2 regions of the Janthinobacterium sp. 67 genome follow, and region 2 is predicted to be linked to the other one. Evidence: predicted binding sites of a transcription regulator. Region 2 holds the regulator's gene; the other holds the start of a gene.
What was found. Region 2 encodes FliA, which starts transcription of late flagellar genes. Its sites were predicted from a motif close to CTAAAGTTTNNNNNNNNNNNGCCGNTA; they were not measured.

Region 1: CLU90_RS06840 (FlxA-like family protein) is a predicted target of FliA. The motif match lies at 5,341-5,367, and genes of this name have one in related genera.

Annotation. Positions count from the first base shown of each region.
Region 1 is NZ_PGES01000001.1:1,505,171-1,520,661, reverse strand. It holds gene CLU90_RS06875 (DNA internalization-related competence protein ComEC/Rec2) at 1-568, shown strand, start outside; gene CLU90_RS06870 (GNAT family N-acetyltransferase) at 614-1,135, shown strand; gene CLU90_RS06865 (LysR family transcriptional regulator) at 1,139-2,062, opposite strand; gene CLU90_RS06860 (sulfite exporter TauE/SafE family protein) at 2,212-2,973, shown strand; gene CLU90_RS06855 (HAD family hydrolase) at 2,996-3,703, shown strand; gene CLU90_RS06850 (alpha/beta fold hydrolase) at 3,762-4,562, shown strand; partial or broken gene dcd (dCTP deaminase) at 4,696-5,266, shown strand; gene CLU90_RS06840 (FlxA-like family protein) at 5,398-5,748, shown strand; gene CLU90_RS06835 (sensor histidine kinase) at 5,789-7,288, opposite strand; gene CLU90_RS06830 (response regulator transcription factor) at 7,291-7,980, opposite strand; gene CLU90_RS06825 (Spy/CpxP family protein refolding chaperone) at 8,174-8,602, shown strand; gene CLU90_RS29650 (hypothetical protein) at 8,633-8,776, shown strand; gene CLU90_RS06820 (dioxygenase family protein) at 8,734-9,570, shown strand; gene CLU90_RS06815 (DUF1501 domain-containing protein) at 9,567-11,015, opposite strand; gene CLU90_RS06810 (DUF1800 domain-containing protein) at 11,025-12,830, opposite strand; gene CLU90_RS06805 (hypothetical protein) at 13,251-13,817, shown strand; gene CLU90_RS06800 (hypothetical protein) at 13,881-14,621, shown strand; gene CLU90_RS06795 (hypothetical protein) at 14,626-15,491, shown strand, end outside.
Region 2 is NZ_PGES01000001.1:2,764,069-2,779,559, forward strand. It holds gene flgC (flagellar basal body rod protein FlgC) at 1-53, opposite strand, end outside; gene flgB (flagellar basal body rod protein FlgB) at 56-508, opposite strand; gene flgA (flagellar basal body P-ring formation chaperone FlgA) at 700-1,395, shown strand; gene flgM (flagellar biosynthesis anti-sigma factor FlgM) at 1,507-1,815, shown strand; gene CLU90_RS12430 (flagella synthesis protein FlgN) at 1,824-2,291, shown strand; gene CLU90_RS29295 (CPBP family glutamic-type intramembrane protease) at 2,310-2,708, opposite strand; gene CLU90_RS12440 (FxDxF family PEP-CTERM protein) at 3,247-3,810, shown strand; gene CLU90_RS12445 (hypothetical protein) at 3,994-4,851, opposite strand; gene CLU90_RS12450 (translation initiation factor Sui1) at 4,937-5,299, opposite strand; gene CLU90_RS12455 (S-layer protein) at 5,403-7,013, opposite strand; gene motD (flagellar motor protein MotD) at 7,122-7,892, opposite strand; gene CLU90_RS12465 (flagellar motor protein) at 7,909-8,655, opposite strand; gene CLU90_RS12470 (RNA polymerase sigma factor FliA) at 8,637-9,368, opposite strand; gene CLU90_RS12475 (MinD/ParA family ATP-binding protein) at 9,414-10,277, opposite strand; gene flhF (flagellar biosynthesis protein FlhF) at 10,270-11,598, opposite strand; gene flhA (flagellar biosynthesis protein FlhA) at 11,866-13,962, opposite strand; gene flhB (flagellar biosynthesis protein FlhB) at 13,959-15,152, opposite strand; gene CLU90_RS12495 (fumarylacetoacetate hydrolase family protein) at 15,292-15,491, opposite strand, start outside.

The DNA.
Region 1 (15,491 bases), 1.3 Mb from region 2:
GCAAGTGGGCTGGCTGGCGTCGTCGCTGTTCGATGGCCACCCGGCCGTCGAGTTCCAGCGGGAATCGCACCGGCCTTATCTGCACTGCATGGCCGGCCAGAGCTGGACCTGGGAAGGCGTGCACTTCGCCATGCTGCATCCACTGCCGGCCAGCCATACGGACATCAGCTTGACGCCGAACGCCCGCAGCTGCACCGTGAAAATCACGGCGGGCAGGCATGCGATCTTGCTGGCCGGCGACATCGAAGCGGCGCAGGAGGCGCAGTTGCTGGCGCGTTCGACGGACGGCGACCTGGCTGCCGACGTGCTGCTGGCGCCCCACCACGGCAGCGGTACCTCGTCGACACCGGCGTTTTTGAACGCCGTCCATCCGGGCCTGGCGATTTTCCAGGTCGGGCACAGGAATCGTTACAAACACCCGAAGCCGCAGGTGTATGCGCGCTATGGCGACATGGGGATTGCCCGGCTGCGCACGGATGTGACGGGGGCGGTGGTGCTGGAGTTTGGGGACAATATTGATGTGACGCAGTATCGCGCCATGCATCCGCGGTATTGGCATGGGCGCTAGCGCATTCATGTTACGCTTGAACATCCATCGTCACAGGAGTCCGGCGTGCACTCTTCCAGCACACCCTATTTTATCAACACGGCTCAAGCCGCCGACCTCGATTCCATCACGGCCTTGCTGCAGGCCAATTCCCCCGCGCGGGGCGGCAGCCTGACGGGCGAGTTTTCGCACGATAAGGTGGCGGCCATGGCCGATGGTGCCTCGCCTGTCATCGTGGCGCGGCGTCTGGAAGACGGGCCCGTCGTTGGCGTGCTGTTCAGTGCTGCCAAGGCCGCCGCGCAGGCGCCCGTGGTCCTGGCCATGCTGGCCGCGTATGCGGGAAGTGACAGCGCCTATGTGTACGGCCCTGTTTGCATTGCGGACTCGGAACGGGGGCAGGGCTTGCTGGCGCTGCTGTACGCTGCCATGCGCGAGCGGCATGGCGGTGCGGAGGCGGTGCTCTTCATCCGACGCGACAATCTCGGTTCGCTGCGCGCGCATGAGCGGCTGGGCATGCGCGAAGTGGCTGCTTTTGTCTTCGAAGGTGCGCAGTTTGCCGTCTATAGCGACGCCATCATCGTCAAATAGAGACTAAATTGCCCGTTCATCGGGTATCTCCGATCCCCGCTGCCGTACATACTCGAGAAACAGCCGCGCCCCCTTGGCCATGCGCGACGTGCCGTAGACGGCATGGATGCTGGGGTCCAGCTCCTTCGACGACGTCAGTCGGTATGCCGTGCAGACGCGGCGCAGGGTGCCGGCGGCCACGGCGGGTTCGGCCAGCCAGCTGGCCAGGCGCACGATGCCGGCGCCTTCCAGGGCCGCCTGAAAAGTGGCGATGCCGGAAGTAAAACGGAAGCGGGGCTGCACCTGGTAGCGCACGTTGCGTTCGCCGGAGACGAAATGCCAGTCGCGCAGGATGCGCGGGGCCGAGTGCATGATGACGTCGTGGCCGGCCAGCTCTTCGGGCTCTTCGGGCGCGCCCATGCGGGCGATATAGTCGGGCGAGGCGTACATGTAGCGGCGGTAATTCCACAGGGGATAGCCGATCAGCTCGCTCGACTGGGGAAACGCGCCGCGGATGGCGAAGTCGAGCTTTTCCTGGATCGGGTCGATCGATTTGTCCGAGAAATGGATGTCCACCGACACGTTCGGATAGTCGCGCGAAAATTGCGCCACCACTTTCGGCAGAAAACCCAGCGACAGGATTTCCGGCGCCGACAGGCGTACCCAGCCTTGTGGCGAGTTGCTCAGTTCAGCCAGCTGGTCTTCCGCCTCGGCCTGCGTTTCCAGCAAGTGCTTGGCCGACGCGTAATACGTTTCTCCGGCCGTCGTCAGGGTGAACTGCTTTTGCGTGCGCAGGATCAGTTCGGCGCCGATGGCTTCCTCGAGGAACTGGATGGCGCGCGTGACGGCCGATGGCGAGCGTCCCAGCATGCGCGCCGCGTGGATGAAGCTGCGCTTTTCCACCACGGTGCAGAAGGCGCGGATCTCCCACATCAGTTTCATCGACATCGTGACTCCCGGCAAAAGAAGCCAGTAGACCGCATGGGGCGCATTCCGTCAAGCGTTACGCCTGATTGCGTTTTCCGCAATTTGAAGTTGCATCCGGAAAAATCCACGGCGCCTATACTGCCGCTGTCGATCATTCCTTGTTGCCTATCATGCTGACCATCTCGCTGCTGTGTTTATTTGCCTTCTTTGCCGGCCTCATCGATGCCGCCGTGGGCGGGGGCGGGCTGATACAGCTGCCGGCCCTGTTCAACCTGATGCCGAACATGGCCTCGACCTCCTTGCTGGGCACGAATAAATTCGCCTCGGCCTGCGGCACCACGTTTGCCGCCCGCTCGTTCGTCGGCAAGGTACACATTCCGTGGCTGCTGGTGCTGCCGGCCGTGGCCAGCGCCTTCGTCATGTCCTTCATCGGCGCGGCCGCCGTGTCCTACGTGCCGCAACAGGTGGTGCGCCCCATGGTGCTGGTGCTGATCATCATCATGGCCATCTACACCTTCATCAAGAAGGATTTCGGCGCGACGCGCGAGGCGCGCCCCATCGGTCCGCGCGAACGCATCCTCGCCATCGTCATCGGTGGCGCCATCGGTTTTTATGACGGCCTGTTCGGGCCGGGCACGGGCAGTTTTTTGATTTTCCTGTTCATCCGCGTCTTCGGCTTCGATTTCATCCTTGCGTCGGCCTGCTCGAAACTGGTGAATATCGCCACCAACGTGGCCGCGCTGGCCTTCTTCATTCCCGCCGGCCACGTGGTCTATGCCGTGGCCGCACCAATGGCCGTATGCAACATCCTGGGCGCGCTGACGGGCACCTGGATCGCCGTGCGCCGCGGCGCCGCCTTCGTGCGCATTCTCTTCCTCGTGTTGCTGGCGCTGCTGATCGTGAAGTTGTCCTACGACATATTCTTCAAGTAAGTTTTTTGGACGATAACAAGCCATGAAAACCATCCAGGGCGTGCTGTGGGACAACGATGGCGTGCTGGTCGATACCGAACAGCTGTTTTACGAAAGCAACCGCGACTTGCTCTTGCCCTATGGCATAGACCTGACGCCGAAGCAATTCTTTGACTGGTTCCTGGACAATAACTACGGCGCCTGGCACTTGCTGCTGGGACAGGGCCACGAGATCGAGCTGGTCGAGCGCCTGCGGGCCGAGCGCACCGTGCTGTTTTCCCGACGCCTGCGCCAGGCGCGTGGGCTGGTCATGCCTGGCGTCAAGAACGTACTGGCGTCGCTGCGCCCGCACGTGGCGATGGGCGTGGTCACGAGCGCCTACGAAGAGCACTTCCGGATCAGCCATGCGGCCACGGGCTTGTTGAACCACTTCGACTTCGTGCTGACACGTGAAATGTATGACGAAAGCAAGCCGGCGCCCGACGGCTACCAGCTGGGCTTGCAGCGCCTGGGCCTGGCCGCCAACGACTGCGTGGCCGTGGAAGACTCGCCGCGCGGCTTGCGCGCCGCCAATGCGGCCGGGCTCGAGTGCATTGTCGTGCGCAATCATATGAACCGCCACCATGCATTTGACGACGCCTTTTGCGTGGTGGAATCCATGGCCGAGCTGGGCGAAGTATTGGCTTCCTTCGTGCCCGCCATGGCGCCGCCGCGCCCGCTGGCACCTGAGAAATTAGAGGCCTTCCTCTGATACGTCTTGCCGGCATGCCATTACAATTGCCTATCGCATTCACCGGCCCTGTCCCACGATGACTCTCCCGCAACTGCACTTTGCCCACGCCAACAGTTATCCTGCCGGCACCTACCGCAAGCTGTTCGGCTTGCTGGGCCGGCACTACGCCGTGCAGGCGCTCGACATGCATGCGCACGACCCCGCGTATCCCGTCAGCACGGGCTGGGCCGAGCTGGTGCGCGAGTATATCGACGACCTCGAGCGCCGCTACAGCGGCCCCGTCATCCTCGTCGGTCATTCGCTCGGCGGCATGCTCAGCGTGATGGTGGCCAAACAGCGGCCCGACCTCGTGCGCTGCGTGGTCTTGCTCGATTCGCCCGTGGTGGCCGGCTGGCGCGCCTTGCTGGTGCGGCTGGCGCGCAATACGGCGCTGGGCGAGCGCTTTTCTCCCTCGCGTTTTTCCGCCCGGCGGCGCAAGCTGTGGCCGGACGCGCAAGCCGCGTACGAACACTTCGCCGCCAAGGACATGTTCGCCATCTGGGCGCCGCAAGTGTTGCGCGACTACATAGACAGCGGCCTGGCGCCCCATCCGGAAGGAGTGCAGCTGCGCTTTACGCGCGAAGTGGAGACGGATGTCTACCGCAGCCTGCCGCACCATATCGGCGGCCTCGTCAAGGATGGTTTTCCCGTTCCCATCGGCTTTATCGGCGGCACCGAATCGGTGGAATGCCGGCAGGCGGGCTTGACGGCCACACGCAAACTGGTCGGCAAGTTTTTCCGCCAGGTGCCGGGTGGCCATCTGTTTCCCATGGAAAGCCCCGAGCTGACGGCGCAAGTGGTGCGCGAGATGATCACGGCATTGCTGGCGAAACAATAAAATATCGCCAAGGATTTTCAGGCGATGGGGGCCAACGGCGGGGGATTTTCGCGTAAAATCCTGCCATCCGGGCCGCGCCTGCACCAGGCGTGTCGCCCCAGCCATTCCGATATTCTAGAAAGATACCCCTGCGATGACGATTAAAAGCGATAAATGGATACGCCGCATGGCGGAAACGACGGGCATGATCGAGCCGTTTGAACCGGGCCAGGTCAAGGAACGCGACGGCAACCGCATCGTGTCTTACGGCACGTCCAGCTATGGCTATGACATCCGCTGCGCCGACGAGTTCAAGCTGTTCACCAACATCAACACCACCATCGTCGACCCCAAGGATTTTGACGCGAACAATTTCGTCGACGTGTCGGGCAAGGGCTATTGCATCATCCCGCCGAACTCGTTCGCGCTGGCCCGTACCGTCGAGTATTTCCGCATTCCCCGCAACGTGTTGACGATTTGCCTGGGCAAGAGCACCTATGCCCGTTGCGGCATCATCGTCAACGTCACCCCCGTTCGAACCGGAATGGGAAGGTTATGTGACCCTGGAGTTTTCCAACACGACACCGTTGCCGGCGAAAATTTACGCCAACGAAGGCGTGGCGCAAGTGCTGTTCTTCGAGTCCGATGAGGTGTGCGAAACGTCGTACAAGGACCGCGGCGGCAAGTACCAGGGCCAGGTTGGTGTGACGTTGCCGAAGACCTGATTGCGGTGCAGGGCGGGCTGACCGCCTTCTTTACCTGTCTTTACCTGCCTTTACCTGCCTTTACACCCGTCGCACTACATGCGCTTCCATGCCTGCCGTTAACCTTGGTATTGAAACACTGAGGAGGCATCATGGTAGCGGCAATCGGTTCAGGTGGTTCAGGCGGCGCAGTCGGCGCGGCTGGTAGCGCCAGTGCGGGCAGCGGTGCGCAGATCGCGGCGCTGCAAAAGCAGATCACGGCGGCGCAAAAGCAGTTGACGCAAGCGCAGAAGGGCGAGCAGACGGAGGCGTCGCAAAAGCTGCAGCAGCAGCTGGCGCAGCAAATCCAGGCCTTGCAGGCGCAGATCGCCCAGTTGCAGGCGGCAGCCGCGCAGAAGGCGGCGCAGCAAGACGCTCAAACGTCCAGCAGCGCCGAGACGGCGGCCAGTCCCGCCAGGTCAAGCTCGCCGACCCTGGGCAGCATCATCGATACGCAGGCCTGACAGCGCCTTCGTCCGCCACAACGCCAGGCTCGCCCACAGGTCAGCCTGGCGTTTTAACAGGTAACAACATCTCCACGCACAAGCCGCCGCCGCTGCGCAAGCTGGCCCCGATGCGGCCGCCATGGGCGCCGATGACGTGCCGGGCGATGGCCAGGCCCAGGCCGTGGCCATCCGTGCTGTGCTGGGTATTGCTGGCGCGGAAGAACGGTTCAAAGATGCGGGCCAGGTCGGCGCTGGCCACACCGGGTCCCCGGTCCAGTACGGCGATGCGCAGCCATTCCTGCTTGCCATCGGGCGGACGCGACAGATTCACTTCGACCGTGCCGCCGTCCGGGCTGTGCTTGAGGGCATTGCGCACGACGTTTTCCACGGCGCGCGCCAGCAGCTCCGGCTGGCCCGTGACGCTGGCGTCGGCCATGGCCGCGTCGCCCGCCACGGCGATGGCCACGCGGCGCGCGTTCGCTTCGTAGCGCGCGTCTTCCACGATATCGTGCAGCAAGTCGGCAATGTTGACGTCTTCACTGAGCAAAGAGCCGGCACCCGCCTGCCCGGCCCCCGCTTCCAGCCGCGACAGGGTCAGCAGTTCACCGATCAGTTTATCCATGCGTTCGCTTTCGCGTTCGATGCGCTGCATCGAGGCGGCTATCTTTTCCGGCTGCTGGTGCGCCAGGCCGATGGCGGCCTGCAGGCGGGCCAGCGGCGAGCGCAGTTCGTGCGAGACGTCATGCAGCAAGCGCGTCTGGCTATCCATGAGGCTGCGCAAGCGGCCCGTCATGCGGTCGAAATCGCGGCCCAGGTCCGTCAATTCGTCGCCGCGCTTGCCGCTGGCATGAAAGCGCGGCGCCAGGTCGCCATGCGAGGCGGCCTCGAACGCTTGCCGCAAGTCGCGGATGGGGCGCGCAAAATACCAGGCCAGCAGGAAAGAGAACAGCAGGCTGGCGGCGATGGCGGCGGTAAGGGGAATGAAGGTGCGGTAGGGCGTGTCCAGGCGCGGGGGCGGGCCCCGGCCGAATTCGCCGCGTGGCGCCGGGGCACCCGCTTCGTGGGGGCGTGGGCCGGAGCCCATGGCGCGCGGGCCGCTCATGGTGACGGCGTTGAGCGTGTCGCGCGCGGCGCCCGCTTCGGCATTGCGGAAGCGTTCGGACGAGGGCAGGAACAGCAGGTAGCGCTTGCCGTCGCTGCCGTCCACTTCGCGCACGACGGGATGAGGCTGAGTTTGTCGCAGCATGGCGCGCGCCTTGGCCAGCATGGCGGGATGCACGGCGCGGCCCATCAGTTCTTGTCCTTTGGCATCGACGGCAAACACGCGCATGCGCTCGAGCTTGCCCAGGAATTGCCGCAAGGCCTGACTGCCGCCCGCTTCCAGGGTGGCGCTGGAAGCCTCGATGATCATCTGCGCTGGCGGACTGGTGTCGATGTCGAGGGCCCGTTCCTGCTGGGCCGCCCGGTTCTTCAGCCAGAAGGTGCCGCCGATGCCGATGGTGGCCGTCACTTGCGCCAACATGATGCACAGAAAAAACTTCCAGAACAGACGGCCCACGCTTACTCCTTGATCAGCTGGTAGCCGAGGCGGTACACGGTTTGCAGGCAGGAGCGGCCGTCGGCCAGGCTGCCGAGCTTGCGGCGCAGGCTGCTCAAGTGCACGTCGATATTGCGGTCGAAACGGGCCATGGGCCGTCCCAGGCCCAGTTCCGACAATTGATTCTTGCTCACGGGCTTGCCCGCCTGGCGCACCAGCACTTCCAGCAGGTTGAATTCCGTGCTCGTCAGTTCCAGGTGCGCGCCGGCCCAGGAAACGCGGCGCTGTTCGGGCCACATCGTCAGTTGTCCCACGGTCAGCGGCGCCAGGCCCGACGCATCGTGCGGCGCCGCTTGCGCGCGGCGCAGGATGGCGCGGATGCGTGCCGTCAGTTCACGCGGCGTGCACGGTTTGGTCACGTAATCGTCGGCGCCCAGTTCCAGGCCCACGATGCGGTCCGTATCGTCGCCGCGCGCCGTCAGCATCAAGATGGGCAGGTTGCTGCCGGCGCGGATGCGGCGCAAGGTTTCCAGGCCATTCATGCGCGGCATCATGACATCGAGGACGGCGATCGCGTACAGGCCCGTCAGCGCTTCGGCCGCGCCGCTTTCGCCGTCGTGCACGGCGCGGACATCAAAACCTTCCTGCGTCAAGTATTCCTGGAACATACCGACCAGTTCCACGTCGTCATCGATTAACAAAACCTTGCTCATGCCTGTGCTTTTTTCGGGTGAATATCGTCCGATGATAGCAGCCAACAGAGGTTGCTCACGGCGGTTTTACCCGCTTTTACACACGTCCGCTTACATTTTCTGCCCTTCCTTTACGCGCTTTTACGCGGCCCTGACGTTGCTTTACACGTCAGACGACGACAATCAGGGCTGACCGCCACGAAAGGAAATCCCGATGAAATACCTGAGCATCACTGTCTCCCTGTTGCTGTTGTCCGCCTGCAGCATGCCCTTGCTGGCATTGGCCCAGCAAGGGCCGCCGCCCGGCTTGCCGCCGTTTCTGCACGGCATCGAGTTGAACGAAACGCAGCAAGACAAGGTTTTCGCCGCCACCTACGCCCAGGCGCCTGAGTTGCGGGAACAGGAAAAGATCGCCTTCAAGGCCCACGAGCAGTTGCGTGCGCTTGCCGCCTCCAGCGCCTACGACGATGCGAAAGCCAGTGCGCTGGCGAACACGGCCGCGCAAGCCATGGCGAAGATCAGCTTGCTGCATGCGCGCCTCGAGCAGCAATTGCTGGCCGTGCTGACGCCGGAACAGCGCCAGCAGGCGCAGCAGCGCGATGACGCCCGCCAGAGCCCGCGCCACCTGCAGCGCGCCGAATAGACGGCAGGCGCGAGCACAGGGAGAGCCGGCATGCGCATCCACGCGCTCTCGCGACGGGCCACGCAGGTGTTGTACCTGTGCGCCAGCCTGAACCCCGCCCTGGCGGGCTTGCCCCACTTGATGGAGTATGTATGGAATTACATGATCACGCTCTGGCATCCGACCTCGAAATGATGCTGCGGCAGGCGGCCGAGCGGCGGCAAGTGCTGCGCTGGCTGCTGGCCGGCGCCGCCACCTTGCCTTTGATCGGCTGCGGCGGCGGTTCGGACGCCGGCGCCACGGCGGCCAGCAGCGGCGCCGTCACGCTACCGGCCACGGGCGCCTGCATGGTGATACCCGAGGAAACGGGCGGGCCGTATCCGGCCGATGGCACGAACACGAACGGCGGCAGCATCATCAACGTGCTGAAGCAGTCGGGCGTCGTGCGCGGCGATATCCGCGCCAGTTTCAATGGCGCCACCGGTGTGGCGGCGGGCGTGCCACTCACTATCCAATTGCAGTTGCTCAACGCCAGCGGCGGCTGCGCCAGCCTGGCCGGCTACGCCGTGTATCTGTGGCATTGCGACCGCGATGGCTTGTATTCACTGTATTCGGGCGGCCTGACGGCGCAAAATTACTTGCGCGGCGTGCAGGAAACGGACGCCGCCGGCAAACTCGCCTTCACGACCATCTTTCCCGGCTGCTACGCGGGACGCATGCCGCACGTGCACTTCGAGGTCTATCCCAGCCTGGCCAAGGCGGCCTCTGCCACAAACCGCATCAAGACGTCGCAGTTCACGTTTCCGCTGGCGACGCTGAACGAGGCCTACACGGCCAGCGGCTACACGGCCAGCGTGCGCAACCTGGCGCAGATCAGCCATGCCACCGACAATGTCTTCAGCGATGGCACCGGCCTGCAGATGGCCAATGTGACGGGCAATGCCACGGACGGCTACGTCGCCACCCTGGTCGTCGCCGTGAACGGCTAACTTGTCGTCATGAAACCAAGATCGCGCCGGCTGAAGTTGCCGATGTTCGGGAACACCTCGGCCAGCTGGCTGTCGGCCACGCCGAACCACTTGGCCAGGGTGGCGCCGTACTGGTCGACGGACGTGGTCGGCAGCAGGGCGCCGGACCCGACGTCCAGCGCATGGCCGACGCCCGTGACGGGGAAGGCGCCGTAGATGTCGCGCCCTTTCACGGCGCCGCCCACGACAAAGTGGTGGGCGCCCCAGCCATGATCCGTGCCGTCGCCGTTGCTGCTGAAGGTACGGCCGAAGTCAGACGCTGTAAATGTCGTCACCTGGGAGCGCAGGTCGGCGCCCTGCAGGGCCGCCAGGGTCGTGTCGAAGTAGGCGAGCGCATGGGCCAGGCGGGCCATCAGGTCGGCATGCAGCACTTTTTGCCGGTCGTGCGTGTCGAAGCTGCCCAGGGTGACATAAAACACTTGCCGTTTCGCGCCCAGGGCGCCGCGCCCGGCGATGATGCGGGCCACCGTCTGCAATTGCACGGCCAGCGGATTGACGCCGGACACGCCCGTGTTCGGATTGACGTAGGGCGGGGGATTGGGCACGCCGCCCGCACCTGCCGGCAGCATGGCGCCACTGAGGATGCTCTGGCTGGAAATGGCGCGCTGCACCGTCGCCACGTGTTCCTGTTCCATCAGGTCGTCGCCCGCGGTACTGATGATGTCGCGCAAGGCGGTCTCGCCCTCGGTAGTGCCGAACAGATAGCCGCTGCCGCCGATATTGCGGATCGGCACGGCGCCGGCCTGGCCCACCTGAAACTGGCGCACCTGGCGTCCGCTGAGGAACAGGGCGTTCGACGCGGCCGAGATGGCCGTAAACGTCGCATTGGCGTTGCCGGCGCCCAGCAGGTCGCCAAGGCGCCCGCCCCAGCCCACGCTGGCGCCTTCCGGCAAGCCCGATTGCCAGGTCGATTGCTGGTCGTTATGCGAAAACAGTTTCGGCGGCAGCACCACAGTGCCCGCCTTGTATTGCGCCAGGGTCAGCGGCTGGATCAGGGTGCCCACATTGGCAACGATGGCGGCGCGGTCGCCGTCGAACAGCTCTTTTACGGGAGCGAGGGCGGGATGCAGGGCAAAGCTGCGGCCCGCCTGCGCCGTGGCCGGTGTGATGGACAGCACGCCGCCCATTTCGCCGGCGCCGGGCAGGTGGATGGAATCGTTGCCGCCCGTGTTGCGCAAACGCAGATATTCACTCCAGGACGGCGTGTCGGTGGCCAGCACCGTGTTGAAGCTATCGTTGCCGCCGTTCATGAACAGGCAGACGAGGGCCTTGTAGTCGTCGGCGGACTGGGCCGCTGCCTGGCCCATGGCGGCCAGGTTGAGGGCGAATGGCGCGGCCGTGCTGCCGGCCAGGCCCAGCATGGAACCGAGGAAGCGGCGGCGCGAGAAATGAGAGGTGGTCGTCATGCGGCTTCCTTATTTTTGAACTAGGTATTCAGGCGAGGCCATGGCCAGGAAAATGGCCAGGTGCACGCGGTAGGTTTTCGCCTTCGTCACTTGCGCGGCATTGCTGCCGCTGGTGGCGGGAATGGCGATGCTCGTGACTGCCGACAGGATCCTGGTGCGTAGCCGGGCCGACATATTGCCAGACATGAGCAGCAAATTGACCCGGTCAAGCAAGGCGGCAGGCTGGTCGGCCAGGGCCAGTTCGGCCGAGTAGTCGGCCTTCACGGCGCTGCTTTCAGCCACGCCGCCGCTGATGGCGTCCTGCATGAAGTTCAGGTAGCCGGTGACCGACGGTTCCGACGTGATCTGCATTTCCGGCGCCACCAGGCCCGCCGCCGCCAGCGCCGAATTGGGCGGCACGTAAGACGGGCGGAAATAGTTGAAGACGGATGGCGCATTCATGGGATTCTGGCCCAGTCCCGACAGCGGATCGCTCAGGTAATAGATGCGGTACTGCGAGCCGGCATCCCTGGCGTGAAACGCGCGCATCCAGTTACCCAGACGTACAAGAGGTTCGCGCAGTTTGCCCGTGCGCAAGCTGTTGCCGGCTGGCGCCAGTGCCTCGGGATCGAGCAGCACGGCGCGGATCACGGCCTGCATGTCGCCGCGCACGCCGGAACCATTGTTGGCGAAGGCGGCCGCGACCCTGCCTACATAGGCCGGACTGGGATTGCTGGTGACGAGGCGCTGGATCAACTGGCGGCCGAAGAAGGGGCCCGTATTCGGATGGTTGAACAGGGTGTCGAGGGCCAGCGCCATGTCCGCTTCGCCGCCTGCCGCGCCCGCCGTGCTGACGCCGAGAAAACGTTTTTCGCTGGTGGAGTGATACGCCGCATAGTTCTGCATCGGCTGCCAGTCGCGGTCCGGATCGGCCACGCTGCCAAAAAAACGGTTCGCGGCCTGGTCGGGTCCGGCCCAGCTCCACCCCGTAAATACTTTCGCCAGGCCGCTCACGTCGTCGCGCGTGTAGGTGTCGATGGGTTTGCCGCCGGACAATTTCAATGAACCATCCGCATTCAGCTGGTACAGGCCGATGGTAAACAGTTGCATGACTTCGCGCGCGAAATTTTCGTCGGGCGTGCGCGTGGCCGATTCTTTCTGGTTGCGCAGGTGCGACAGGTACAGCCCCATCATCGGGTGGGTGGCTACGCCTTGCAGCAGGGTACGGAAGTTGCCGAAGGCATGTTGCCCCAGCATATCGTAATAGCTGGCGACGCCCCGCGTCTGCGGCCACACGGCCTCGTTTTGCGTGGAGACGACGAAGATTTCCGACAGGGCAAAGGCCACGCGCTGGCGCAGTTGGTCGTCGCCGCGCACGGCCTGCTGCCAGAACGACTCATAAAAGTCGTTCGGCCTGGCCTGGGTGGCCGCCGCGCCTGCGGCGGGATACTTGGCGTCGATATATTTTCGGTGCAAGGTTTGCGGCTTTGAAAACTGCGCGCGGAACCACGTATCGCTGTCGCTGGCCGCCAGCGCGTCGATGGCAGCCATGTCCGCTCCGAACGTGGCGCGGCCCAGGAAGCGCGACGCTTCCCGGGGCGTGAAGGTGGCCGACTGGCTGGCTGGAGGCGTGGTCAGGGGCGGCGGTGGAATCGTATCGCCAGGCGGGACGGTGCCGGGAGCTTGCGGATCGCCGGGCACGGCGGTCGCTGGCGGCACGACCGAGACGTTCGGGGTCTGGGCGGAGCCGGTGTTGCTGTCGCCGCCACCGCCACAGGCGGAAAGCAGGCTGAACAATGTGATGGCCAGCAAGCGGCGCAAAGTAGGGTCAGTCATTTAGTTTCTCTCAGGCAATCAAATTCTAGCCCGTTTATTGTAGGCCCTAGCTACCAAAAACCTGTTTTCAATTAACTATTTACGTGTTGGCCACGTTTTTATTTGCCTGTCGTTGGCATGGCGTTGGGAGCGATTTGGGGGCTGTAGCCCGAACTTTATTCTTTGAAAATGAAAAATATTTTTTTGCCGATCGCGCGCACTGTGGCAGATAGACGACGTAATCATTCCTGCCAATTAAGCTTGTTCGAAAGCTCATGGACAGAGCGAAAACTGCTTCGCCGGAAACCATGGTTTTTACGCCATCGGCGAAACGCCGTTCGCCGCGACCCGCTTCCTGCCCCTGGCCCTGTGCTGGCACGGCCCTTGCGACAACAGGGCATGGGCCGCGTGCCTTCCCTTGTCGTCTTGCCGGAGCCTGCCATGACCAGCCGTCTGCTCGCCTATCGTCCCGAAATGGAATTGCCGGAAGTGCCGGGCGTGCTGCCTTTGCAGCAGGAAGATGCGCTGGCGCTGGCGGCACAGTTGCTGGAATTGCAGGCGCCGGCCCAGTTCGACGCTTTCCTGGCACGCCAGCTGGACGCCACGGCGGCGGGCCGGCAAGTGCGCGGCACGCCGCTGGAAGGGCCGCTGCGCCAGTTGCTGGGCAAGGTGTTGGCGCCGCTGCTGCCCCTGCACGGCGGTTCGCCGCAGGCGCTCAAGCGACGCGCCGCCCGCATCTTCGGCATGGAACTGGAAGGACTGAGCCCGGAAGACAAGGAATTCGAACTGGCGCGCCAGGTCGTGCATCTGATCGATGCCGTCAATACGGCGCTGGCGCAGGACGGCGGCGCGGGCGCCCGCGCACCGAGGGCGCGGGTGGAAACGGCCCTGTTGCAAGTGGCACGCAGCGTGGCGCCAGGCTTGCTCAGGCAGGCGGCGCAAACGTCGGGGCGAGACGGTGGCCGCTGGCGCCGCGAAGGCGGGCACATCGTCGTGCTCGATTGTTAGCCGGACGGCCAGTCTGTCCGGCAAGGTAGTCCCAACCGAGGTGATAACTTTGAGGAGCTGATCATGCATGACTTGGATCGTACGACCCTGGAATACGGGCAGGAGATGTCCGGCTTTGAAGCGGAGCAGTTCGAGTTTGGCCAGGGCGAGTGGAGCGGCGAGGGTGGCGCGAACGCCATGTTTTCCGAGGCCGAGGAGATGGAACTGGCGAATGAACTGCTGTCGGTCAGCAATGAAGCGGAACTGGAACAGTTTCTCGGCAATTTCCTGCGCAAGGCCGCCTCGGTGGCGGGCGGCATCATCAAGTCGCCCGTGGGACAAGCGATCGGCGGCGTGCTCAAGGGCGTAGCGAAAAAGGCCATTCCCCTGGCCGGCGGCGCCATCGGCGGCTATTTCGGCGGCCCGCTGGGCGCCAAGATCGGCAGCGGCCTGGCTTCGGCCGCCGGCAATGCGCTGGGACTGGAAGCGGAATCATCGTCGAATGAAGACCGCGAATTCGAGGGTGCCAAGCAGTTCGTGCGCCTGGCCGCCGACACCGTCAACCGCGCCGCCCAGGCGCGTGGTGCGGGCGACCCGCGCGCCATCGCCCAGGCGGCCGCCAGCGCGGCGGCGCGCCAGTTCGCGCCCGGCCTGCTGGGACGCGCCGGCAGCCAGGTCGCCACGCAGGGCGGCAGCGGTGCCGGTGTGGGCGGCGGCATGACGCAGGGGGGCGGACGCGGCCAGGGCCAGGGCCAGGGCGCCATGCGCCAGTCCAGCGGGCGCTGGGCGCGCCAGGGTCACAAAATCGTCCTGTACGGCGTCTGACATCATGGCCATCGGCGCTTACGCTGCCTGGATGCTGGCGCAGGAGGCGCGCTCGCTGCTGACGCGGCTGGCGCGGCTGGAACCATTCGCGCTGATCGAGCCGACGGTACTGGCGGCGGCCCTGATGCCCAGCGCCCAGTCGGCCATCGAAAGCCAGCTCGTGCAGGGGCGGCGCGCCTTGCGGCGCATGGTGACCCAGTTCCAGTCGTGGTTGCGGCGCGAGTACGCCGACGGCGCCAGCATGGCCACGGCCGCCGAAGCCCAGCGCCGCTTTACGTTTTTGCGCCTGAAATTCAATGCCGCGCTGACCCAGTTCGACCTGTTCAACGAAGTCATCACGCAACGCAGCGAGCACAAGACGGGCGTGTGGCTGGCCGGCCTCGACATCGTCGCCGCCGACGCGCTTGCGCTGCCCGGCGATGTGTTCCAGGCGCCGCCCGTGATCTGCTACCTGGACCGGGGACCGGGGGCGGCCATCCGCCGCGCGCGCACGCGCCTGCCCGGTGGCGGCGACAATCCCGTCGCCATCATCCGCCTGCCGCGCGAACGCATGATAGGCAGCAGCATCGCCTCGTCGCTCGTGCACGAGGTAGGCCACCAGGGCGCGGCGCTGCTCGACCTGGTGGCGTCCCTGCGGCCCGTGCTGCAAGCCATGCAGCACGGCGGCAGCGGCCATGTCCACGTGTGGCAGCTGTGGGAGCGGTGGATTTCCGAGATCGTGGCCGATTTCTGGTCGCTGGCGCGGGTCGGCGTGGCGGCCACCTTGGGCCTGATCGGCGTCGTCAGCCTGCCGCGCGTGTTCGTCTTCCGTCTCAATGTCGACGATCCCCACCCGGTGCCCTGGCTGCGGGTACGCCTGAGCTGCGCCAT
Region 2 (15,491 bases):
GCCTGGGCGCTCATGGCCGAACCGGACACATTGAAGATATTAAACAGCGACATGATTATTGTCCTCCCTGGATGGCCGTCAGCATGCCCTTGATCTGCGAGTTGAGGAACGTCACGGCCGCCTCGTAGCGGATGGCGTTGTCGGCAAAGGCGTTGCGCTCGAGGTCCATGTCGACCGTATTGCCATCGACGGCGCCCTGGGCCGGCGCGCGGTACAGCAGCGGCGTGCCGTCGGCCAGGGTCTCGACCTTGCCGCCACCGGTCGCGCCCGCAGCTGCGGCCACGCCCTTGCCCGGCATATGCTGCGGCGCCGTGCCCTTCAGGGCTGGCGGCACGCCGTCCTTGCGCGCCATCGCGCCCTTCAGGGCGGCGGCGAAATCGACGTCGCGCGCCTTGTAGTTGGGCGTGTCGGCATTGGCGATGTTCGAGGCGAGCAATTCCTGGCGCGTCGAGCGCAGGCTCAGCGCCGCCTCGTTGAAGCGCATGTAATCGTCGAGTTTCCCTATCATGTCAGGCTCCGGAAAGATCTGCCACTGGCGCCCGAGATGGCGGAAGGATGGCGGTATAGTGATGACAGGAAACATAGTACGGCGCCCACCAGCAAGACCATCGCCGGATCAGACCGTACTTTTACCCCTTAATCGGCGCTTCGAACGGCGCGGCGCGCACTATCATGGCACTATTCCAGAGGCCTATCACCATGAAAACACCGCTTGCTTCCCTCTTCGCTCTTGCCGCCCTGCCACTGCTGGCCCAGGCGCAAAACGCCGGCCGGCAAACGCCGGAAGCGCTGCGCAACAGCGTGGAACAGTTCCTGCAGGTGCAAAGCAATGGTTTACCGGGCAAGGTGACGGTCACCGTCGGTGCCGTCGATCCGCGCCTGAACCTGGCCGCCTGCCCCGCGCCGCAAGCGTTCATGGCACCGGGCGCCCGCGCCTGGGGCAAGACCACCGTCGGCGTGCGCTGCACGGCGCCCAGCAACTGGACTATCTATTTGCAAGCGAACGTGGCCGTCGTCGGCGACTACGTCGCCAGCGCCGTGCCGCTGGCGCAGGGACAAGCCATCGACGCCAGCCAGCTGGTGACGATGCAGGGCGACTTGGCCGCATTGCCGGCAGGCATCGCCACGGACATTGCCCAGGTCGTGGGCGCCAGCACGAATATTTCCTTGCCGCCAGGCACGCCTATGCGCCTCGACACCCTGCGCCGCAAGCCGGTGGTGATGCAGGGACAGCTGGTGCGTGTTGTTTCCAGTGGAAACGGTTTCCAGGTGGCATCAGAAGGACGCGCCATCGGCAGCGCCGGCGATGGCCAGACGGTACAGGTACGCACGCAGAGCGGCCAGCAGATCAGCGGCGTGGCGCGGGCTGGCGGCATGGTGGAGGTCGCTTTTTAAACTCGAATGGACAGCGATATTGTGGTCCGGCGCACTAAAGTTTCGGAAGAAGGTGCCGATAATGACACATATCCCGGAGTTTTTTGACTTCGACCAGACGAGGATCACGCTGTGAAAATTACCGATAACACCATTAAAAGCAATCCCGGCCTGCCGGTGGCGCCCGCGAGTACCTCGGGCGCCCGGAATGCCGAGAAAGCCCAGGCAACACCGACGACGTCGGACAATGTACGCCTGTCGCCGCAAGGACAGGCATTGGCGGCCAGTGCAACTGCCGGCAGCGGCGCCGTGTTCGACACGAAAAAAGTCGAACGCATCAAGCTGGCGATCGCCGACGGCCAGTTCCAGGTCAACTCAGAAAAAGTGGCGGACGGTCTCCTCGACACGGTCAAGGACTTGCTGCACTCACGAAATAGATAGGTTCCCTCATGCAATCAGTGACTCCGTTTTCCAGCCTGCGCGACGAGCAACAGCTCATGACCACATTGCTGGCATTGATGAAAGAAGAACAGCGGCATCTGGTTGCCGCTGACATCGATGCAATCACGGAGCTCACGGCGCGCAAGACGGCACTGGTCGGACAATTGAGCCAGCTGGCGGCGCAACGCCACCAGGCACTGGCGGCAGCGGGTTTTATGGCCGCCGAAGCGGGCATGGAAGACTGGATGGTCGGCGCCAGCGAAGCGGAAGCGGCGCCGCTCTGGAAAGCCCTGCTCGAGACGACGCGCGAAGCGAAGGAGCAGAACCGGCTCAACAGCCTGCTGGTCAACAAGCACATGCTGCACACGCAAGGCGCCCTGAACGCCATGCGCCCCACGGCCCAAAGCGGCAATTTCTACGGCCCCAGCGGCCAACCGATGACGAACACGGCCAGCCGTCGCGTCGTGATCGGCTAAGTTCTCACTCGACGTTCACTACTCCAGGCCAGGAAACAGCAGCGACAGGCACAGCAACAAGCCATTGCTGCTCGCATGCGCCGCAGCCGCCGCCACATAGGCGGGCGCCACGCCCATGCTGCGCGCCGCCAGGTAGCAGGCCGCGAAGAAGCCGCCTGCAATGAAAGTCATGCCAGCGTGCAAAATGCCGGAACCACCCATGACATGCAACAGGGAAAACAGTGCCGCGCTGGCCAGCAGGCTGTATCCGGCACGCACCCTGTAGCGGCGCAACACCTCAAGCGGCAGCCACTGCCCGATGATCGTCTCGAACAGCGGTGCCCAGACGACGACCATCCAGAAGATCGTCGCCATGCCGGCGCCTTTCAGCGATGACGCAGCGGTGCCGCCCAGCTGCTCCGGCGAAAACAGTGCCATGGCTGCCAGCAACAACAATATGCAAATGAGACAATTCACGGCGCCTGCGCACAAGCCCAGGCATATGGCACCCCGCATGGGCCGCGCCGCCATGCGCGCCCGCAGCGCGGCCAGGCTCACAGATGGTTGCAATATTGGCAAATTCATCGTTTTCAACATCCGTGTGCCGCTCCTCATGCGTATCTTGCCCACCCAGGCAAATGTGCGGCCATCATAGCCCGGCGCGGCAGTCACAAACTACGCCAATTGTTGCAAGCCAATGCGGACACGGGAGCAGCAGCCATTCCCTCCAGAACGCCGCACACAGAAACAACAACGGCAGCCCTTCGAAGCCGCACCTTTGAGCGCGCTCAAACTTGAGACGGATGATGACTATATGCTAATCCCTAGCATACGCCGCACATCTCCAGGTGAGACTTTCCTCGCCGACACGAACATCGTTCCGCAGGCATAGCTAATCCATTTCACGCGTCCAGCCTGCGCTTTGCGCTGCGCCATGACGCACTCCACTTCAATCGCAAGTAGACAGGAGCATGATATGAACTCTCTCTCAGTAAGCAAGGCTGGCGCGGCGCTGTTGCTCGGCTGCACCCTTCTGGCGCCGGGCGCCCAGGCCGAAACGCAAGCCGTGTTCTACAACCATCTCGTCTCGACGGCCGTGGTGGCCGCGCCGCTGCTGGCGCAAGACACCTTGTTCGTCGACACCTTCACGACGGAGCGCGGCTCGCTGCTGCAAACGACCACGTTTACGATCGGCGCCGGCGTGCAGTCGTTCGTGGGGAATGCCGCCTGGCTGGTCACGGGCGCCAACGAAGTCGGTCCCCGCCTGACTGGCGTCAACATTGACTTGTTCGACTCCAGCAATAATCTCGTGCAATCGGATACCTTTGCCGGCATGCTGGGCGCGTTTGCCCATTCGACTTTCAACGGCCTGCTGGGGCCCGGCACCTACACCCTGGTGGCAAGCGGCACCGGCGTGCGTGATTCCGTGCTGGACATTTCCATCACGACGGCCGTACCCGAACCGGCCACCTATGGCATGCTGCTGGCGGGAATCGGCCTGATCGGCTATAGCATACGGCGCCGCAAGACGGCTGACTGAGCGGCATCCGGGCGTCTGCAAGCACTGCCATTGCCGGCAGACATGGGGCCGGCGAGGCGGCTCCATGCACGGACTGTGGCTTATGTACGGCTTAGTTTGTGCATGGCTTCGCTCATGCAGGAGCCGCTTCATGCAAGCGCTGGCTTAACACGGGCCAGATTGCGCAGGGGCGGGCTCACGCACTCAACCGTGTGCGGGCCGGCCCGTATGCTGGCGAAATTTCGCCGCGATGCCATTCGCCTTGATGAGGGCGGCGGCCTGCTGTTCCGGCGTCAGCTCGTTTTGCAGCCAGTGCCAGTACTCATCCTGGTAAGGGTTCGTCGTGCCCGGCGTAAGAATATCGCTGTACACCATGCGCAGGGCCAGCAGGTAGCCATACGCTTGCGGCGCGTCTTTCTGCACCACGTCGCCATCGCGCAGATACGCCATCATCAGGGTCGACACGCTGGTCAGCTCCGCCTCGTCCGCCTGCGCCGTCAGTTGGGCGATGGCTTGCCGTTTCCATGCCTGCACCAGCGGATCGTCGGGGCGGTTGCGCAGCGCGCTGCGGTCGCCGAACGGGCCTTCCGACAGGAACAGGGTAGCCGCGCCCGGCACGCCGGCCTTCGCGGCGGCGGCCAGGTAGCCGAGGCGGTCTTCGCGCTGGCGCTGCGTCAGGCCCGCGCACAGCTGCTGCTGGGCCGTCTTTTCTTCCGCCGTCATTTCGCGCCCCAGCTCGAATTCCAGCCCCGGCAAGCGGCTTTCCTGCTGGAAGACGATGCAGTCGTCGATCAGGTTGTAGGCCGCATACGCGTCTTCCGGCTTGCCGCTGGCGGCCAGGCGCGCAAGCTGCTGCGCCAGGGTCACGGGAGCAGGCCCGGCATCGGCGGCCGGAGTGGCGTCGATATTCAGATACGACGCCAGGCTGCGGCCCGGCGGCGCGCTGGCGACAGCGGTGGCGGCAGTGTCCGGCGCGTCGTCATCAGGCGCCGGCCAGTAAGCGAACGCCAGCACTGCCGCGATGGCGGCGGCGATGGCGATACCGGTCAGTTTGCTATTCATGATGAGGTGGCGCGCGTGATGGGAAACGCACGTTACCACAGGCGCGCGGCAGCGGGCCGCACGCCTCCGCACGCACGCGTCCCGCCTAGCCGCCGGCCTTTTTCGGCTGGTGCCCCAGTTTCACCAACGCGGCCAGGATGATGTCGACATGGTCGCCCTGCACTTCGATCACGCCATCCTTGACCGTGCCACCCGAGCCGCACTGCGTGCGCAGCTGCTTGCCCAGCAGGGCCAGCGCGATGGCGTCCAGCGCCAGGCCCTTGACCACGGTGACGCTCTTGCCGCCGCGCCCCTTGGTCTGGCGCGACACGCGCACCACGCCATCGCCGGCGGGCGCCGCCTTCGCTTGCGCCTTGCACGCGCATTGCGCCAGCGGCTGGCGGCAGGCGGGGCACATGCGGCCCGTTTCGGTGGAATAGACGAGACCGCCCTGGGAGCTGCTTTTCATGATGAAGAAATAAAAGAAAGAAGGCCGCGATTGTACCAAGCGGGGACGGTGCGGGATCAAGCGGGATCCCGCACCGTCCGGCGGCGCACGGCCGACGATGCTATTAACGCAAGGTAAGGAACACGGGATTCGCATAGAACCACAGGCTGCGGTAATTGCGGTCGTTGATATCATTGAAACGCTGGGTGCTGTCCGTCGTGCCCGTGCGCTGGTCGGCCAGCGGCTCGCCACCCTGCGTCAGGCCGGCGACATCGGTTCCCAGATTGGTGCCACGCAGACGGAAATACTGGTTCTTCGTCGCCGTCGTTTCGTAGCTCACGCTGTAGTAGCCGTCAGCCCCGAGTTTCCAGTCCGCGCTGGTAAAGCGCTTGAGCACCCGCGTGCTGGCATTGGCGGCAACATGGTAGGCCGGCGTGCCCGCCGCCGCCTTCGCTCCCACATCACCGACGATCAGGTCGACATGATCGACCACGGGCTTGACGCTGGCGGCCACGCCGCTGTCGACGGGCTTTTCGTAGTTGTTTTTGGCCGGGCTGCGGAAGCGGATGGTGATGGTGACTTTCTCGCCGCTGGCCACTTTCAGCTCTCCGCCCATCTCCTTGCGGTCGTCCTTGCTGGCCAGGTTGAAATCCAGCGCGTTGATCAGGTCGCCATAGGTGGAAAACATCTTGCCCGAACGCAAACCGGCCAGCAAGTCCTTCGCCAGCGGCGCACCCTGCGCGCCGTTGAACACATAGTTCTTCGCATATTCGCCAGGGAAGTAACCGCTGCTGTTGCCGCCGACGATCTTGAAGTGGGTATCCGAATCGGTCAGGTTCCAGATGCGGCGTCCCTCGCCCAGCAGCGCATCCCATGGCCCGCCCAGCTTGGCCACCACGTAATCGACACCGCCATATACGCGCAGCAGCGCATTGTCGTCCGTGTAGGCAGCCGTATAGCCGCCGCGGTCCGGCTCCATCTGGTTGCCGACCATGCCTTCGATGGCGAACATGATGTTGGGGGCGGCATCGTTAAAGGCGCGGAAATCGGCAATGCTGTAGCTGCCCTTGTTGCGCGACGGATGGTTGATGACGGCGTAGCTGGTTTCCGGGTAATTCTGCTTGAGCCAGTTGATGGCTTGCAGTGCATCGGCGGCCGTCCTGTTATAGCGGGCCTCGCCATATTTGCCTTTCCATGCCGCGACGTCGGCGGCGTCGAACATGGCCGCGTCGCGTGTGGTAAACAGATATTCGAACTCCTTCATGCCCCGGGTGCTGGTGCTGAGCTTGTCGGCGCCGTCGAACAGGCCGATGCCGATGTGATCATGGGTCGGCATGTCCCACTCGAAGCCGGAAAAGATCAGTTTGTCGGCGTAGGTGCCGGTGGCCTGCAGCGCCTGGACGCGTGGAATTTCATAGCGCTCGGCGCCGATGGACATCGGGATGGGCGCCGCCAGCGGCGCGCCCAGCGCGTCGCGCGTGGAGACGCGCAAATGGTTGGACAGCGCCATCCAGTCGAGTCCATACGTGGTGAACGACTTGGCCAGCACCTTGTCCAGCGTCTGGCTGACATCGGCGTCGGCCGATTGCGTGGTGTGGGTATGCAGGTCGCCGGCGATCCAGCGGCCGGCCGGTAGCGGCGGCACGCCGCCAGCGGGATCACTATCGCCGCCGCAAGCGGCAACGCTCAACAGGATGGCGATGGCCGAAGGAAGCAACGTTCTGGAGTAAGACATGGGATCGACCTGGAGGCTGAAAAGAAGTGCGACAGCCTAGCATTCCAGTATGACCAGCGAATGACACGCGCCCGGTCCGCCGGACTGGCGCCGGTCCGCAAGCCCGTCCTAGTTGGCCGGCGGCGCCGTCGGCACTTCCGTCACCGTTTCGGGGATGCCCGACAAGATCGTCACGGCGACCCGGCGGTTGCGCGCGCGCCCTTCCGCCGTGTCGTTGGGGGCCACGGGAATGTTGTCGGCGTGGCCGACGGCCGTCAGGCGCGACGCTTGCACGCCGCTGGCGATGAACAGGCGCACCACGGCGCTGGCGCGCGCGGCCGACAATTCCCAGTTCGAGGCGAAATTGGAATTGCTGATCGGCTGTACGTCCGTATGCCCTTCCACCTGCACGTCGTGCGTATCGTCCTTGAGCAGCACGGCAACGGCGCGCAGGGCCTGGTCCGACTCCGTCGTCAGGCGCGCCGCGCCCGGGTCGAACAGCACGCTGGCATTGATTTCCACGCTCACGCCGCGGCTCGTCTGCGTGACCCGCACCTTGCCTTCCTTGACCAGCGGCGCCAGCGTGGACGTCAGGTCTTGCGCCAGGCGCGTCATGTGTTCGCGCTCGCGGCGGATGGCTTCCGTGCGGCGTTTCAGGGCGGGGTTCGGCAGCGGGATCGCTTGCGGCGCTTCCATGACGATGGGCGGCGCACCCTTTTCCAGGCTGAAGGCCTGGCCGATGGCATTCTGGAAGACGCGGTACTTGCCTTCGTTGACTTGCGAAATCGCGTACATGACGACGAAAAAGGCGAACAGCAGGGTGATGAAGTCGGCGTACGAGATCAGCCAGCGGTCCTGGTTGTCCGGTTCCTCGTCATACTTCCTGCGCGCGCGCCGCATCATGGTCAGTGCTCGCTCAGTGCTCGTGAAGCAGGCTGGAAACGCGCTCTTCGATGATGCGCGTATGGTCGCCCGTGGCGATGTCGTACAGCACGGCGGCCGTGATTTCGTACTGCAGCACGCGGCGCGAGACGATGGCCTTGAGTTTGTTCGCCACCGGCAGGAACAGCAGGTTGGCCAGGCCCACGCCATAGATGGTCGAGACAAACGCCACGGCGATGCCGCTGCCCAGTTTGCTTGGGTCGGTGAGGTTTTCCATCACGTGTATCAGGCCCAGCACGGCGCCCAGGATGCCGATCGTGGGCGAATAGCCGGCCGCCGATTCCCACACCTTGACGGCCTGGCGCTCGGCCATCTCATAGGCGGAGATTTCCACGTCGAGCAGCTGGCGCAGCTTGTCGGGCGCGATGCCGTCGACGATCATGCGCAAGCCCTTGGCGTTGAAACGGTCGGCCGTGTTTTCCATCAGGCGCTCGAGCGCCAGCGGGCCGTCGCGGCGCGCCGTCAGGCTCCATTGCCCGATGTCGCGCGCCAGCGCGGCGCGCGTGTCGGCCGGCGGCAGGAAGACCCAGCGCAGCATTTCCAGGCCGCGCACGAAAGTACGCAGCCGCGTTTGCAGCAGTACGGCGCCGAAGGTGCCGATGATGACGATGGCAAAGGCGGCCGGCTGCAGCAGGGAGGCCATCTTGCCGCCTTCCAGTGCCTGGCCGACCAAGAGGCCCGCCAGCGCCAGCGCCAGCCCGATTACGCTGGACCAGTCCACGCCTGCTCCCTCAAGGTTGCGCGCAGGCGCGCGACGGCCTGGGTATGCAGCTGCGAGACGCGCGATTCCGACACGCCCATCACCGCGCCGATCTCCTTCAGGTTCAGCTCTTCTTCGTAGTACAGGCCCATGAGTATTTTCTCGCGTGGCGGCAGCGCATCGATGGCATCGATCACGGATTGCCGGAAATCGGTATCGAGCAGGGACCGCAAGGGGTCGCTGTCCTCGTCCACGCAGTGGCGGTCGAGGAAGCTGTCATTGCCGTCCGGGTCGTGAAAGTCTTCGTAGTACACGAGCTGGTGGCCGCCGCCGTCGCCCAGCATTTCCTGGTAGTCGGCCAGCGACATTTTCAGCAGTTTCGCCACTTCCGACTCGGTCGGCGGGTGGCCGAGGCGCTGCTGCAAGGTGCTCATCGCCTCCTCGATCTTGCGCATGTTCTGGCGCATGCTGCGCGGCAGCCAGTCGCTGGTGCGCAATTCGTCGAGCATGGCGCCGCGGATGCGCAGCACGGCATACGTCTCGAACTGCGCGCCATGCGTTTCTTCATAGCGGCTGATGGCATCGAGCAGGCCGATCATGCCGGCCTGGATCAGGTCATCGACCTCGACCGAAGGCGGCAATTTCGCCTTCATATGGTGCGCCAGACGCTTCACCAGCGGAATGTGCTCCGTCAGCAAATAGTCCTTGTTCGATTTCCCTTTGACCGTGTACATAGGCTGCTTATTGTTTTCTCGTCTTATCTGGTGCTACGGTTGGCTTCAGGCGCTGAACTGGTGGGCGCTCCCCGTCTGGTACAAGGTGCCGCCCAGCACCGGCGCCGCCGAACGGGCCAGCCGCTCGGCCAGTCCGCGAAACGCCACCGAGGCGCCGGCCAGCGGAAACGCATCGACCACGCTGCGGCCCAGGCGCGCCGCGCGGTGCAGATACTCATCGGCAGGCACCGAACCCATCGACGTCAGCTTCACGGCCAGGTAACGGCTCGCCGCCTGTGCCATATTATCGTATACCACTTTTGCCTCGGATTCGGAAGCGCCGGTGACGAGAATGCCGAACGGACGGCGTCCCAGTTCCTGGCTCAGGCGCTTGATCAGGCAGTAGGCCGCCTTGATCGAGGTGGCGCTGGTGGACACTTGCACGACGATATCGGACGACGCCATCAAGGGCACGGGGAAACAGGCGCCCTCTTCTGCCACGACGCCGTCGACGAGCACGATGCCGCTCTGGCGCGCCAGCACGTCGAAGGTCTTGCCCAGGCGGCGCAGTTCATCTTCGCCCGCGTAGTCCATGCTGTCCATCAAATGGTTGCGCGCGCCCAGGCTGGCCACGCCGAAGCCTTGCGGCACCTGATGGATGACCTGGTTCAAGCCGCACTGCTGGCGCGCCACGTCGCGCAGGCTGGCGCCGTGCGCCAGTCCCAGGCGCGCGGCCACGCCATCGCTGCCGCCGCTGGCGTCGAGCAGCAGCACGTCATTGCCGCCGTAGGCGAGCGAGGCGCCCAGGTTGACCAGCATGGCGCCCTTGTCGTCCTGCGGCGTGGCCGACAGGAACGTCATGACGCGCGGCTGCGGGCCGGCCAGCATGCGGCGCAAGCCTTCGGCCTGGTCGAAATCAAAATTAGCCAAGGTGCACCCCGCGCGCTTCATTGTTGCGGGCGGCCGCCTGCGCCATCAGCAGCGGCAGTTCGGCATCGGAAAACTGTGTGGCCGCCGAGTCGCGCTTGAGCTTGAAGGCGCGGTCGATCAGGTAACCGCGGTCGGCCAGGTACAGGTCTTCCGGCACGCGCTGGCCATTCGACACATAGAACAGGTTCAGCTTCTGGCGGATCACCACGTCGAGCACGTTGCCGATCGAGGCCGCTTCATCGAGCTTGGTCATGATGCAGCCGGCCAGGCCGCTGCCTTGATACGCGCGCACCACTTCGTTGAGGGTTTCCTGCGTCGCCGTGGAGTTCAGGCACAGCAAACGCTTCACGTCGGCGCCGGCGCCCGACAGCATGGCCACCTGCTCCGTCACCATCTGGTCGCGCTGGCTCACGCCCACCGTATCGATCAGCACCGTGTGCTTGTTCTTCAATTCTTTCAGGGCGATGCGCAAGTCCGCTTCATCCTTCACGGAATGCACCATCACGCCAAGGATCTTGCCGTAGATGCGCAGCTGTTCATGCGCGCCGATACGGTAGGCGTCCGTGGTGATCAGGGCCAGCTTTTCCGGGCCATGGCGCATCACGCAGCGGGCCGCCAGCTTGGCCGTGCTGGTGGTCTTGCCCACGCCGGTCGGGCCGACCAGGGCGAACACGCCGCCCTGCTCGAGCATGGCGTCTTCATTGGCCACCGTATTGAGGTTGCGGCTGAGGACCGTCTTGATCCAGCGCATGCTTTGCGCGCCGTCGAGGCCGGCGGGCAGCTTGTCGATCAGGTAGCGCGCCAGGCTGGCGGAAAAACCGGCGGCCAGCATTTCGCGCAGCACGACGGCTTTTTGCGGTTCGCGCTGCTGCGTCGAACCCCAGGAGATTTCCGCCAGCTGGGTTTCCATCATGCCGCGCATGGCGCGGATTTCATTCATCATGCCGCTCATCTCGGCGGCGGCGTTCTCTTTGACGTGCGCCAGCGCGCTGGCCATCATCTGCTGCATGCGGGCCATGTCCACTGGCTCGGAGGCAGCCTGGCGCGGCGCGGCAGGACGTGGCGCGGCCGGGCGCTGGGCCGGGGCGGCCGGACGCTGCGGCGTGGCGAACTGGGTCTGCAACTGGGGACGGGGCTGGGCCATTTCGGACGCGGCCGGCGGCGAAGCGAGCGAAGCGGCATCGTCATTGGCCAGCGCGAGGATTTCCACCACGCCATCGGCCTGGCGGTTCGACAGGATCACGGCATCGGGGCCCAGCGCTTCGCGCACCTTGCGCAGCGCATCGCGCGACGAGGCGCCCGTAAATTTCTTCACATTCATGACCGGCCTCCCAAGGCGGGGGTGGCGCAATATTGGCTGAACTGTGTGACCATCATCGACTCCTGTTGCTTGAGTGCTGTCTTCCACATGGACACAGATCACCCGGACAGTTTCCATTATTAGCGATGCTTGCAGGAAACGATCGAAGGAACAGGGCGGGAAAGTACCCGTTATTCAGTTTGCCGGGAGGAAATTGATGTTTTTCTTGACCCAAACGAAGGCTGGGGTCAGACCCGGCGGGTCTGACCCCGGTACTAATGAAGATAACTACTGCGCGCCCACCAGCGCCGTGACGCGGATCGTCTTGGTTTCCGGCACTTCCGCATGCGACAGCACCTTGAGTTGCGGCAAGGCGCGGCGCAGGAAGCGCGACAGCAGGGCGCGCAGCGGCGCCGGCACCAGCAGCACCGGCGTCAGGCCCAGCGCTTCCTGCTGCTGGGCAGCCAGGCCCGCCTGGTGGGCGATGGTGTCGGCCAGGCCCGGCTCGATGCCGGCGCCGTCGCCGCCATTGCCCATCGCCTGCATCAGCAAACGCTCGAGGCGGCTGTCGAGCGTCATCACGGACAGTTCGGCCGCGCCGGGGAACAGTTGCTGCACGATGGCGCGGCCCAGGGACACGCGCACCAGCGCCGTCAGCTCGTTCGGGTCTTGCGTGCTGACCGTGTACTCGGCCAGGGTTTCGATGATGGTGCGCATGTCGCGGATGTGCACGCCTTCGGCCAGCAGGTTCTGCAGCACTTTCTGCAGGGCCGACAGCGACAGCATCTTCGGCACCAGGTCTTCCACCAGGCGCGGCGCGTCCTTGCCCAGGTGATCGAGCAAGGACTGCACTTCCGCGCGGCCCAGCAACTCCGACGCATGCGAGGTGATCAGGTGATTCAGGTGCGTGGCCACCACGGTGCCCGCATCGACGACCGTGTAGCCCATCGATTGGGCCTGGTCGCGCAGGCTGGCGTCGATCCAGGTGGCGGGCAAGCCGAACGCAGGGTCGTTCGTGGCCAGGCCCGGCAAGGTGCCGCTGGCCATGCCGGGGTTGATGGCCAGGAACTGGCCGTTGAACGCTTCGCCCACGCCCACTTCCACGCCCTTCAGGGTTATGCGGTAGGCGGACGGCTTGAGTTCCAGGTTGTCGCGGATGTGCACGGGCGGCGCCAGGAAGCCCACTTCCTGGGCGAACTTCTTGCGGATGCCTTTGATGCGCTTGAGCAATTCGCCACCCTGCGTCTTGTCGACCAGGGGAATCAGGCGGTAGCCCACTTCCAGGCCCAGGGTATCGACGGGCATGATGTCTTGCCAGCTGGCTTCTTCCTGCTCGGGCGCCACGGTCGCTTGCGGCGCTTCGGCCGGCTTCTCGGCCGCCTCCTTCGCCTGCTCGCGTTTCTTGCTGATCAGATAGGCGGCTCCCGCCAGCATGGATGCCAGCAGGATGAAGACCATGTTCGGCATGCCGGGAATGAGGCCCATGCCGCCGATGATGCCGGCGGTAATATACAGCACTTGCGGTTTCGCAAACAGCTGGCCCACCAGCTGGGTGCCGATGTCCTGTTCGCTGGCCACGCGCGAGACGACGATACCGGCCGCCGTGGAAATGATCAGCGAAGGAATCTGCGCCACGAGGCCGTCACCGATGGCGAGCAAGGTGTAGTTCTTGAGCGCATCGGCAAAACCCATGTCGTGCTGCAGCAAGCCCACCAGCAGGCCGCCGATGATATTGATGACGGTGACCATGATGCCGGCGATGGCGTCGCCGCGCACGTATTTGCTGGCACCGTCCATGGCGCCGTAGAATTCCGCCTCCTGCGCCACTTCCGTGCGGCGGCGGCGCGCTTCGTCTTCGCCGATCAGGCCGGCGTTCAGGTCGGCATCGATGGCCATCTGTTTACCTGGCATGGCGTCCAGCGCGAAGCGGGCGCCCACCTCGGCGATACGGCCCGCGCCCTTGGTCACGACGGTAAAGTTGATGATGGTCAAAATAATGAAGACGACGATACCGACCGTGTAATTGCCGCCGATCAGGAAGTGACCGAACGCTTCAATCACCTTACCGGCCGCGTCGGCACCCGTGTGGCCTTCCGTCAGCACCACGCGCGTGGACGCCACGTTCAGCGACAGGCGCAGCATGGTCGACACGAGCAAAATGGTCGGGAACGCCATGAAGTCGAGCGGCTTGACCGTATACAGCGCCGTCAGCAGCACGATGATCGATAGCGCGATATTGAAACTGAAGAAGATGTCGAGGATGAAGGCGGGCAGCGGCAGCACCATCATCGCCAGCAGCATGATGATGATGACCGGCGCGGCGATGCCCTTGCTGGCGTTGCCTTTCAATCCGCTGAGCCAGGCTGGCATGGTCAGGCCGTTCATGGTGTGCTTCCTTTATTCTTGTCTGCCGCGTCTGCCGCGGGTTTGGTCTGCGACGCGGGGTCGAGCGGGTCGAGCTCGGGCGGCACGTCGAGTTTTTTCGGCTTGTCGGGGCGTTCGCCGTGGCCGCTGCCATAGCTGCGCAACTGGAACACATAGGCCAGCACTTCGGCCACGGCGCCATACAGCGCCTCGGGAATCTCGTCGCCGATGTCCGTGTGCTTGTACAGCGCGCGCGCCAGGGCGGGCGCTTCGAGGATGGCGACCTTGTGTTCGCCCGCCAGTTCACGGATCTTCGCCGCCACTTCGTCGATACCCTTGGCCACCACCTGCGGCGCGCCGCGCGAATTCTCGCCATACTTCAGCGCCACCGCGTAGTGGGTAGGATTCGTTACCACCACGTCGGCCGTCGGCACGTCGGCCATCATGCGGCGGCGCGACATTTCATGCTGCATCTGGCGTATCTTCGCCTTGATCTGCGGATTGCCGTCCGATTCCTTCGACTCTTGCTTGACTTCCTGCAAGGTCATTTTCATCTTGTTGGCGTAGTGCCACATCTGGTACGGACCGTCGATGGCGGCGATCAGGCCCAGCGCGCCGACGATCAGCAAAAAGGCCGTGATCAGCAGGCTGATCAGATGGGCCGAACCGGCGCGCAAGGATTCCACCGACAGGCCCAGCACGGCGTCCTTTTGATGCTGCATCACCATCCAGGCGACGACGCCGACGACGAGGGTCTTGGCGATGGCCTTGAGCAACTCCACCAGCGCGTTCTTCGAAAACATATTGCCCAGGCCGCGAATCGGGTTGAGCTTGCCAAAATTCGGGGTAAATGCCTTGGAACTGAACAGCCAGCCGCCCACCAGCACGGGCGAAGCCAGGGCGACGAGCATGATGGCTGCGGCGTACGGCAGACAAGTCAGCAAGACCGAGCCCACGTCATAGCCGATGCGCAACATCATCGCATCCGGATTGAGGATTTGCTCGCGGTCCAGCGTCAGTCCGGAAACCATGACGGCCGTCAGCCGCCGCACGATGGCGTCGCCGGCAAACCACAGGCAGCAGCCGGACGCCATCAGCACCGTAAACGTGGCCACTTCACGCGATCGCGGAACGTCGCCTTCCTCACGCGCCTGCTCGAGGCGCTTCGGTGACGCGGCTTCGGTCTTTTCTGCGTCGCTGTCTTCCGACATCAATCAACTCCGGTGAAGTCCTGCAGCCTGGCTAGGCGCAATACGGACTGGGCATGGAGCATTATCGGTTCCAGCGAGAGAATGCCATCGGGGGAACAGGGGGGCAATTCCCCTGTATTTCCTTTGCTCCTCAGAAACCTTAGCGCGACTTCCTGGCTTCCGCCTGCTTCACCGTCTGTTCGATGGCGCCAAACAGCGATTTGCCGTCATCACCCAGCATTTCCAATCGAACAACATCACCAAACAGCAGATACGGTGTGCTGGCGACACCATCGGCGATCATCTCCTGGTTACGTCGCTCAACGATACTGGAAAAGCCCTTCTTGACTTCCTTGTTGG